One region of the Streptomyces sp. NPDC090994 genome, then DNA from elsewhere that is predicted to be linked to it. Evidence: predicted binding sites of a transcription regulator. Region 1 holds the regulator's gene; the other holds the start of a gene.
The links. The regulator HrcA, encoded in region 1, represses chaperone genes, less so after heat shock. The targets are predictions, from matches to a motif close to TTNGCACTCNGNNNNNCNGAGTGCNAA.
Positions count from the first base shown of each region.

Region 1 (4,751 bases):
GCGTCGTGCCGGCCCTCCACGTAGATGCGCCCGGCGCGGGCCACCCGGGCCCGCGCGCCGGGGACGGCGACCGAACCGGACGCCGTACGGGACGGACGTACCGGACCCGACGACGGCTTGACCAGCGTCACCACCCGGCCCTCCAGCAGGAACCCGCGCGGCTCCAGCGGGAACACCCGGTGCTTGCCGAAGCGGTCCTCCAGCGTCACCGTGCCCGCCTCGCAGCCGATCACCGCCCCGCAGAACCCGGTGCCGGGCTCCTCCACGACGAGCCCGGGATCGGCCGGGACCTCGGGCACCGGCTGCGGCTTCTTCCACGGGGGCGTGAGATCGGCGGAGTACTGGCGCATTCCGCTGACGATACGAGGAACGCCACGGACGTGATCAGAGCGACACGCCGAACCGCGCCGCCAGCGCGTCCCGCTGCGCCCGGACGAACGCCGCGTCCACCACCGCGCCGTGACCGGGCACGTACAGCGCGTCCTCGCCGCCCAGGCCGAGCAGCCGGTCCAGCGAGGCCGGCCACTGCCCGGGAAGGGCGTCGGGCCCCGCCTGCGGTTCCCCCGACTCCTCCACCAGGTCCCCGCAGAAGACGACCGCCGGGCTGCCCGGCACCACGACCGCCAGGTCGTGCGCCGTGTGCCCCGGGCCCACGGCGGCCAGCAGCACCCGCCGGCCGCCCCCCAGGTCGAGGGTCCGCTCGCCGCCCACCTCGTGCCGTACGGACACCAGCGCGTCCACCGCCTCCGCCGCGCGGCGCCGGTCCAGGCCGTTGGCCAGCGCGTCCGCCCGCAGCGCCGCCCGCCCCGCGCCGAGGACCGCGTCCACCCCCGCCGCGCCGTACACCTCCGCCCCCGCGAACGCCGCCGCCCCGAAGACGTGGTCGAAGTGGGCGTGGGTCAGCGCGAGATGCGTCACACGCCGGCCGGCCAGCCGCTGCGCCTCGGTGCGCAGCCGCGCGCCCTCGCCCAGGCTCGACCCCGCGTCGACCACCAGCGCCGCGTCCCCGCCGACCACGAGCCCCGCCGTGCAGTCCCACACCGGCAGCCGGCGCCGCCCCACCCCGGCCGCCACCCGCTCCCAGCCCAGCTCTTCCCAAGTCACCGTCATGGCGGCGACGCTAACGGTGCGAGCCCGCCGGGGACGGCAGCACGGGGCGGCCCTTGCCGGGGGTGTACCCCACGGCCGTACACTGGGCCGGGGAAGTCTGGCACTCGCACGCGGTGAGTGCCAGGGCGGAAGTGGTCGGACGTGACCGGGAGGTGTGCGCGATGCTCAGTGAACGAAGGCTGCAAGTGCTGCGCGCCATCGTCCAGGACTACGTCGGCACCGAGGAGCCCGTCGGCTCCAAGGCCCTCACCGAGCGGCACAGCCTCGGCGTCTCCCCGGCGACCGTGCGCAACGACATGGCGGCGCTGGAGGAGGAGGGGTTCATCGCCCAGCCGCACACCAGCGCCGGGCGCATCCCCACCGACAAGGGCTACCGGCTCTTCGTCGACAAGCTCGCCGGGGTCAAGCCGATGACGGCCCCGGAGCGGCGCGCGATCCAGAACTTCCTGGAGGGCGCCGTCGACCTCGACGACGTGGTGGCCCGCACGGTGCGGCTGCTGGCGCAGCTGACCCGGCAGGTCGCCGTGGTGCAGTACCCGTCGCTGACCCGCTCGACCGTGCGGCACGTGGAGCTGCTCTCGCTGGCGCCCGCGCGCCTGATGCTGGTGCTGATCACGGACACCGGGCGGGTCGAGCAGCGCATGGTCGACTGCCCGTCGCCGTTCGGCGAGACCTCGGTGGCGGACCTGCGGGCGCGGCTCAACAGCCGGGTCGCGGGGCGCCGGTTCACGGACGTGCCGACGCTGGTCGAGGACCTCCCCGACGCCTTCGAGGCGGAGGAGCGCGGTACGGTCGCCACAGTGCTCTCCACGCTGCTGGAGACGCTGGTCGAGGAGAACGAGGAGCGGCTGATGATCGGCGGCACCGCCAACCTCACCCGCTTCGGCCATGACTTCCCCCTCACGATCCGGCCGGTGCTGGAGGCGCTGGAGGAGCAGGTCGTGCTCCTCAAGCTGCTCGGCGAGGCGAAGGATCCGGGCGTGACCGTACGGATCGGTCATGAGAACGCCCATGAAGGACTCAACTCCACGTCCGTCGTGTCGGTGGGCTACGGTTCGGGCGGCGAGGCGGTTGCCAAGCTCGGCGTGGTCGGACCGACCCGCATGGACTACCCGGGAACGATGGGAGCGGTACGCGCAGTGGCACGGTACGTCGGACAGATCCTGGCGGAGTCATAAGTGGCCACGGACTACTACGCCGTACTCGGCGTGCGCCGCGACGCGTCCCAGGACGAGATCAAGAAGGCGTTCCGGAGGCTCGCCCGCGAGCTGCACCCGGACGTCAACCCCGATCCGAAGACCCAGGAGCGGTTCAAGGAGATCAACGCCGCCTACGAGGTGCTGTCGGACCCGCAGAAGAAGCAGGTCTACGACCTCGGCGGCGACCCCCTGTCGCAGAGCGGCGGCGCCGGCGCCGGCGGTTTCGGCGCGGGCGGCTTCGGGAACTTCTCGGACATCATGGACGCGTTCTTCGGCACGGCGTCGCAGCGGGGACCCCGTTCGCGCACCCGCCGCGGCCAGGACGCGATGATCCGAATCGAGGTGGAGCTGGACGAGGCCGCCTTCGGTACGACCAAGGACATCCAGGTCGACACGGCCGTCGTCTGCAACACCTGCAACGGCGAGGGCGCGGCCCCCGGCACCTCGGCGCAGACCTGTGACATGTGCCGCGGACGCGGTGAGGTCTCGCAGGTCACCCGGTCCTTCCTGGGCCAGGTCATGACCTCCCGGCCCTGCCCCCAGTGCCAGGGCTTCGGCACGGTCGTGCCGACGCCGTGCCCCGAGTGCGCGGGCGACGGCCGCATCCGCTCCCGCCGCACGCTGACGGTGAAGATCCCGGCCGGTGTCGACAACGGCACCCGGATCCAGCTCGCGGGCGAGGGCGAGGTCGGCCCCGGTGGCGGCCCGGCCGGCGACCTGTACGTCGAGATCCACGAGCTGCCGCACTCCCAGTTCCAGCGCCGGGGCGACGACCTGCACTGCACGGTCACCCTCCCGATGACGGCGGCGGCGCTCGGCACCAAGGTGCCGCTGGAGACGCTGGACGGCCTGGAGGAGGTCGACATCCGGCCCGGTACCCAGTCCGGCCAGTCGATCCCGCTGCACGGCCGGGGCGTCACGCATCTGCGCGGCGGCGGCCGGGGCGACCTCATCGTGCACGTCGAGGTCCAGACCCCGACCAAGCTCGACCCCGACCAGGAGCGCCTGCTGCGCGAACTGGCCAAGCTGCGTGGCGAGGAGCGGCCCCAGGGGCAGTTCCAGCCGGGTCAGCAGGGGCTGTTCTCCCGGCTGAAGGACGCCTTCAACGGGCGTTGAGCGGACGGGTCGTTCTCGCGGCCGGAGGAGGCGTTCGACGGGCGCCGGCGCAGGTCCGTACGGCGGTGCGCGGAGCCCGGCCGGGGGGCGGACGGCCGGATTCGGTCCTGCCCGGAGGACATGGCACGATGCGGTCATGTCCTCCGCGCTGACCGATCTCTTCCCGTACCCGATCGTGCAGGCTCCCATGGCGGGCGGCGTCTCCGTGCCCCGGCTGGCCGCCGCCGTCTGCGAGGCGGGCGGGCTCGGCTTCCTGGCCGCCGGGTACAAGACGCCCGACGGGATGTACCAGGAGATCAAGCAGCTGCGGAGCCTGACGGGCCGCCCGTTCGGCGTGAACCTCTTCCTGCCGCAGCCGGAGACGGCCGACCCCGCGGCCATCGGCGTCTACGCCCACCAGCTGGCCGGCGAGGCCGCCTGGTACGGGACGGAACTCGGCGACCCGGACAGCGGCCGGGACGACGGCTACGAGACCAAGCTCGCCGTGCTGCTCGACAACCCCGTGCCGGTGGTGTCGTTCCACTTCGGCGTCCCCGGCCGCGAGGTGATCGACGCACTGCACCGCGTCGGCACCTTCGCCGTGGTCACCGCCACCACCGCCGACGAGGCCCGGGCCGTCGAGGAGGCCGGCGCCGACGCGGTGATCGCGCAGGGCGTCGAGGCCGGCGGCCACCAGGGCACCCACCGGGACGCCCCGGAGACGGACGGCTCCGGGATCGGGGTGCTGTCGCTGGTCGCCCAGGTGCGCGAGACGGTGAACCTGCCGGTCATAGCCGCCGGCGGCCTGATGCGCGGCGGCCAGATCGCCGCCGTCCTGGCGGCCGGCGCGAGCGCGGCCCAGCTCGGCACCGCCTTCCTCGCCACCGCCGAGTCCGGCGCGCACGCCCTGCACAAGGCCGCGCTGACCAACCCCCTGTTCGTCCGCACCCAGCTCACCCGCGCCTTCTCCGGACGCCCCGCCCGCGGCCTGGTCAACCGCTTCCTGCGCGAGCACGGCCCCTACGCCCCCGCCGCCTACCCGGACGTCCACCACCTCACCGCGCCGCTGCGCAAGGCGGCCGCGCAGGCGGGCGACCCGCAGGGCCTGGCCCTGTGGGCGGGGCAGGGCCACCGGATGGCCCGCGACCTGCCCGCCGGACAGCTCATGGAGGTGCTCGTGTCCGAACTCACCGCCGCCGGGGCGGCATTGTCGCACTACACCACCGGAGGAGCGGACCGATGACGGCACCGGTGTTCGTGGCCGACTCCCTCGACGGCCTGTCCGGCGGGGAGTACGTCCTCGACGGCCCCGAGGGACGGCACGCCGTCTCCGTGAAGCGGCTGCGG
Region 1 covers NZ_JBIVWS010000010.1:60,900-65,650, forward strand. The annotation lists gene ACIQR3_RS21475 (DUF3097 domain-containing protein) at 1-350, opposite strand, end outside; gene ACIQR3_RS21480 (MBL fold metallo-hydrolase) at 385-1,110, opposite strand; gene hrcA (heat-inducible transcriptional repressor HrcA) at 1,272-2,288, shown strand; gene dnaJ (molecular chaperone DnaJ) at 2,289-3,425, shown strand; gene ACIQR3_RS21495 (nitronate monooxygenase) at 3,562-4,647, shown strand; gene ACIQR3_RS21500 (16S rRNA (uracil(1498)-N(3))-methyltransferase) at 4,644-4,751, shown strand, end outside.

Region 2 (4,751 bases), on a different contig from region 1:
GTCGGCCACCTCGGCGACCAGGTGGGCGCGGATGACGGCGCCGTCCGGCTCGTAGAGGTACCGGCCGGGCGTGCGGACGTCCGGGTCGGGCAGCCGGCGGGAGAGCAGGGTGCGCGGGCCCGGCAGCAGTGTCGCCCGCACCGCGCCCGGCTCGGTGCCGAACCACAGCACCGCCTCCTTGACGTCCCCGCCGTCGGAGATCCACTCGGCCTCGGCGCCGTCGGGCACCGCCTCGTGCGGGATGCCGGGCGCCACCTTCAGCGCGGCGGCCCGGGACGCCGTACGGGCCGCCCGCACGGCCCACGACAGGGGCGGCGAGTAGGCCTCGGGGTCGAAGATCCGGCCCCGGCCGCCCCGTCTGGCGGGGTCGACGAAGACCGCGTCGTACCCGCCGGTCTCCACCTCCGCGACATCCCCCTCCCGCACCTCGATCAGCCCGTCGAGCCCCAGCGCCTCGGCGTTGGCGCGGGCGGCGGCGGCCGTCGCCGGGTCCCGGTCCACCGCCAGCACCCTGATCCCGGCCCGGGCCAGCGCGATCGCGTCCCCGCCGATCCCGCAGCACAGGTCGGCGACGGAGGTCACGCCCAGCTCGGTGAAGCGCCGGGCGCGGTACGCGGCGACACTCGCCCGCGTCGACTGCTCGACCCCGTTGGGCGTGAAGAACATCCGCCCGGCGTCCTCGGCCCCGAACTTCGCCACCGCCCGCTGCCGCAGCCGCGCCTGGCCCAGGGCCGCCGAGACGAGGTCGGCCGGGTGGGTGCGGCGCAGCCGGGTGGCGACGGCCAGCTCCTCGGCGGGATCGGTGTCGCGCACCTGGTCGAGCAGGTCGCGGCCGGCGGGGGTGTCGAGGGCGAGGAGGGCGTCGAGGTCGTTCACCGGGCCATTGTGGGCCAGGCGGTGGACCGTTCACCTCCGGTCGCGTGTCGGGCGGGCTGACGGTCCGGCGGCTGCGAGGATCCGGCACCATGCGAGCAGTAGTACAAAATGACAAAAATCGGGTACGTCGCGGGGGGAGGGCGCGCGTCCGGGGCGGTCTCGCCGTGCTCGCCGTCGCCACTCTCGTCCCGGGCTGTGCACTGGGCTCCTCCGAGGTGCGGCCCGCCGCCGGCCAGCCCCTCAAGGCGCCGCCGGCCCGCGCGCTGGACGCCTACGCGGGCAAGCTGCGCGCCGCGCACGCCGCGGCGAAGCGCTGGGGGCTGAAGCGGGCCCCGCTGCCCGCGCCCCCGCCCCCGGCCGAGAAACCGGAGATCCCCACCCGCGACGGCTTCGAGGTCGACGACCACGCCGAACGCGGCCTCCCGCCGGTCTTCACCACGGTCCCGACCAAGGAGAAGATCGTCTTCCTCACCATCGACGACGGCGGCGAGAAGGACCGCCGCTTCCTGAAGATGATGAGCGACCTGAAGGTCCCGTACACCGCCTTCCTCAGCGACTACCTGGTGAAGGACGACTACGCCTACTTCAAGAAGATGCAGGCCCGCGGCGTCACCCTGAACAACCACACCCTCACCCACCCCTACCTGCCGGGCCTCTCCTACGCCGAGCAGAAACGCGAGATCTGCGGCATGCAGGAGGTGATCCGCGAGCAGTACGGCAAGCGCCCCGCCGTCTTCCGCCCGCCCTTCGGCAACTACGACCAGGACACCCTGGTCGCCGCCAAGAGTTGCGGCATCACGCACGTCCCGCTGTGGAACGAGGAGGTCTTCGCCGACCACTGGGACTACCGCGAGTGGGACCGCGAGATCCACCCCGGCGACATCGTCCTCACCCACTTCCGCGGCACGAAGGACTGGGACGGCACCATGCGCGACATGGTCCGCCGGTTCCTGGACAAGGTCACCGCCGAGGGATACGCGGTGGCCCGCCTGGAGGACTACCTGTGAGGCGGCGGCGGGCGGCCACGGCGGGAGCCGCCCTGGCCGCCGCCCTGCTCACCGCCTGCGCCACGGCCGGCGCCCCCGCGGCGGGCCCGGGGACGGGCGGGGGCCCGGCGGGCGGGCTGCCGCCCGTCGTCGACCACGTCCCCACCCGCGACCGCGTCGTCTTCCTCACCTACGACGACGGCGCCGAACGCGACCCCGGCTTCCCCCCCCTCGTCCGCGACCGGCGGTTGCCGGTCACCCTGTTCCTCACCGACCAGGTCGCCGGACCGGCGTACGGCCACTTCGCGCGGCTGCGCGCGGTCGGCGCGAGCCTGCAGAACCACACCCTCGACCACCCCGCCCTGCGCGGCCTGCCCTACGCCGGCCAGCGCGCCGAGATCTGCGGCCAGCAGCGCAAGCTGAAGGCCCGCTTCGGCGTCCGCCCCCGGCTCTTCCGCCCGCCCTACGGCCGCTACGACACGGCGACCCTGCGGGCCGCCGCCGGCTGCGGCATCACGGCGGTCGTCCTGTGGCGGGCCGCCCCGGACGCGACCGGCGCCCTGACCTTCACCCACGGCGAGCCCCGCCTGCGCCCCGGCGACATCATCGCCGTCGACCCCGACCGGCCCAAGGGAACGTCCCTGACGGAGCGTACGGAGCGGGTACTGCGGCAGATCGAGAGGGCGGGGCTGAGGGTGGGACGCCTGGAGGACCACCTGTGACGTCCCGGCGACGCGCACCCCCGTGCCGGGGCGTCACGGAAACCGGCGTCCGCCGGCGAATCCCCGCCGACGCGCCGCGAGGATTGGCACTCCGCTTGACCGAGTGCTAATCGCGGTCATAGTCTCAGGTCTGGCACTCCCCCCAGGAGAGTGCCAACAACGCGACGGGCAGGTCCGGCACCCGCGACGACGGATCGACCTGGTCGCCACCTCAGACAGTTAACCCCGTGAGATCTCCGAAGGGGGAGGTCGGATCGTGACGACCGCCAGCTCCAAGGTTGCCATCAAGCCGCTCGAGGACCGCATCGTGGTCCAGCCGCTCGACGCCGAGCAGACCACGGCCTCGGGCCTGGTCATTCCGGACACTGCCAAGGAGAAGCCCCAGGAGGGCGTCGTCCTGGCCGTGGGCCCGGGCCGCTTCGAGGACGGCAACCGTCTTCCGCTCGACGTCTCCGTCGGTGACGTCGTGCTCTACAGCAAGTACGGCGGCACCGAGGTGAAGTACAACGGCGAGGAGTACCTCGTCCTCTCGGCCCGCGACGTCCTCGCGATCGTCGAGAAGTAATTCACCCGAAGCACATTGCTTTTCAGCTGCGCCCCTGGCCCCCGCCACCACCAAGAAGCCGGGCGCCCGGGGCGCAGCGTCGTTAACCCACATTCCGGAAGAGGGCTCACGCTCCCATGGCGAAGATCCTGAAGTTCGACGAGGACGCCCGTCGCGCCCTCGAGCGCGGCGTCAACAAGCTCGCTGACACGGTGAAGGTGACGATCGGTCCCAAGGGCCGCAATGTCGTCATCGACAAGAAGTTCGGCGCCCCCACCATCACCAACGACGGTGTCACGATCGCCCGTGAGGTCGAGATCGAGGACCCGTACGAGAACCTGGGCGCCCAGCTGGTGAAGGAGGTGGCGACCAAGACCAACGACATCGCGGGTGACGGTACGACCACCGCCACCGTGCTGGCCCAGGCGCTGGTCCGCGAGGGCCTGAAGAACGTCGCCGCCGGTGCCTCCCCGGCGCTGCTGAAGAAGGGCATCGACGCGGCCGTCAAGGCGGTCTCCGACGACCTGCTCGCCACCGCCCGCCCGATCGACGAGAAGTCCGACATCGCCGCCGTCGCCGCGCTGTCCGCGCAGGACAGCCAGGTCGGCGAGCTGATCGCCGAGGCGATGGACAAGGTCGGCAAGGACGGTGTCATCACCGTCGAGGAGTCCAACACCTTCGGTCTGGAGCTGGACTTCACCGAGGGCATGGCCTTCGACAAGGGCTACCTGTCGCCGTACTTCGTCACGGACCAGGAGCGCATGGAGGCCGTCCTGGAGGACGCCTACATCCTGATCAACCAGGGCAAGATCTCCTCCATCCAGGACCTGCTGCCGCTGCTGGAGAAGGTCATCCAGGCCAACTCCTCCAAGCCGCTGCTGATCATCGCCGAGGACGTCGAGGGCGAGGCGCTCTCCACCCTGGTCGTCAACAAGATCCGCGGCACCTTCAACGCGGTGGCCGTCAAGGCCCCCGGCTTCGGTGACCGCCGCAAGGCGATGCTCCAGGACATGGCGGTCCTCACCGGCGCCACGGTCATCTCCGAGGAGGTCGGCCTCAAGCTCGACCAGGTCGGCCTGGACGTGCTCGGCACCGCCCGCCGCATCACCGTCACCAAGGACGACACCACCATCGTCGACGGTGCCGGCGACAAGGCCGACGTCGAGGGCCGCGTCAACCAGATCAAGGCCGAGATCGAGGCCACGGACTCCGACTGGGACCGCGAGAAGCTCCAGGAGCGCCTCGCCAAGCTGGCCGGCGGCGTGTGCGTGATCAAGGTCGGCGCCGCCACCGAGGTGGAGCTGAAGGAGCGCAAGCACCGTCTGGAGGACGCCATCTCCGCGACCCGCGCCGCGGTCGAGGAGGGCATCGTCTCCGGTGGTGGCTCCGCCCTGGTCCACGCGTCCAAGGTCCTGGAGGGCAACCTCGACAAGACCGGCGACGAGGCCACCGGTGTCTCCGTGGTCGCCCGCGCCGTCGTCGAGCCGCTGCGCTGGATCGCGGAGAACGCCGGCCTGGAGGGCTACGTCATCGTCTCCAAGGTCAAGGAGCTGGAGAAGGGCAGCGGTTACAACGCCGCCACCGGTGAGTACGGCGACCTGGTCAAGGCCGGCGTCATCGACC
Region 2 covers NZ_JBIVWS010000001.1:646,069-650,819, reverse strand. The annotation lists gene ACIQR3_RS02975 (methyltransferase domain-containing protein) at 1-876, opposite strand, end outside; gene ACIQR3_RS02970 (polysaccharide deacetylase family protein) at 966-1,883, shown strand; gene ACIQR3_RS02965 (polysaccharide deacetylase family protein) at 1,880-2,584, shown strand; gene groES (co-chaperone GroES) at 2,841-3,149, shown strand; gene groL (chaperonin GroEL) at 3,266-4,751, shown strand, end outside.
Region 2: groES (co-chaperone GroES) is a predicted target of HrcA. The motif match lies at 2,668-2,694, and genes of this name have one in related genera.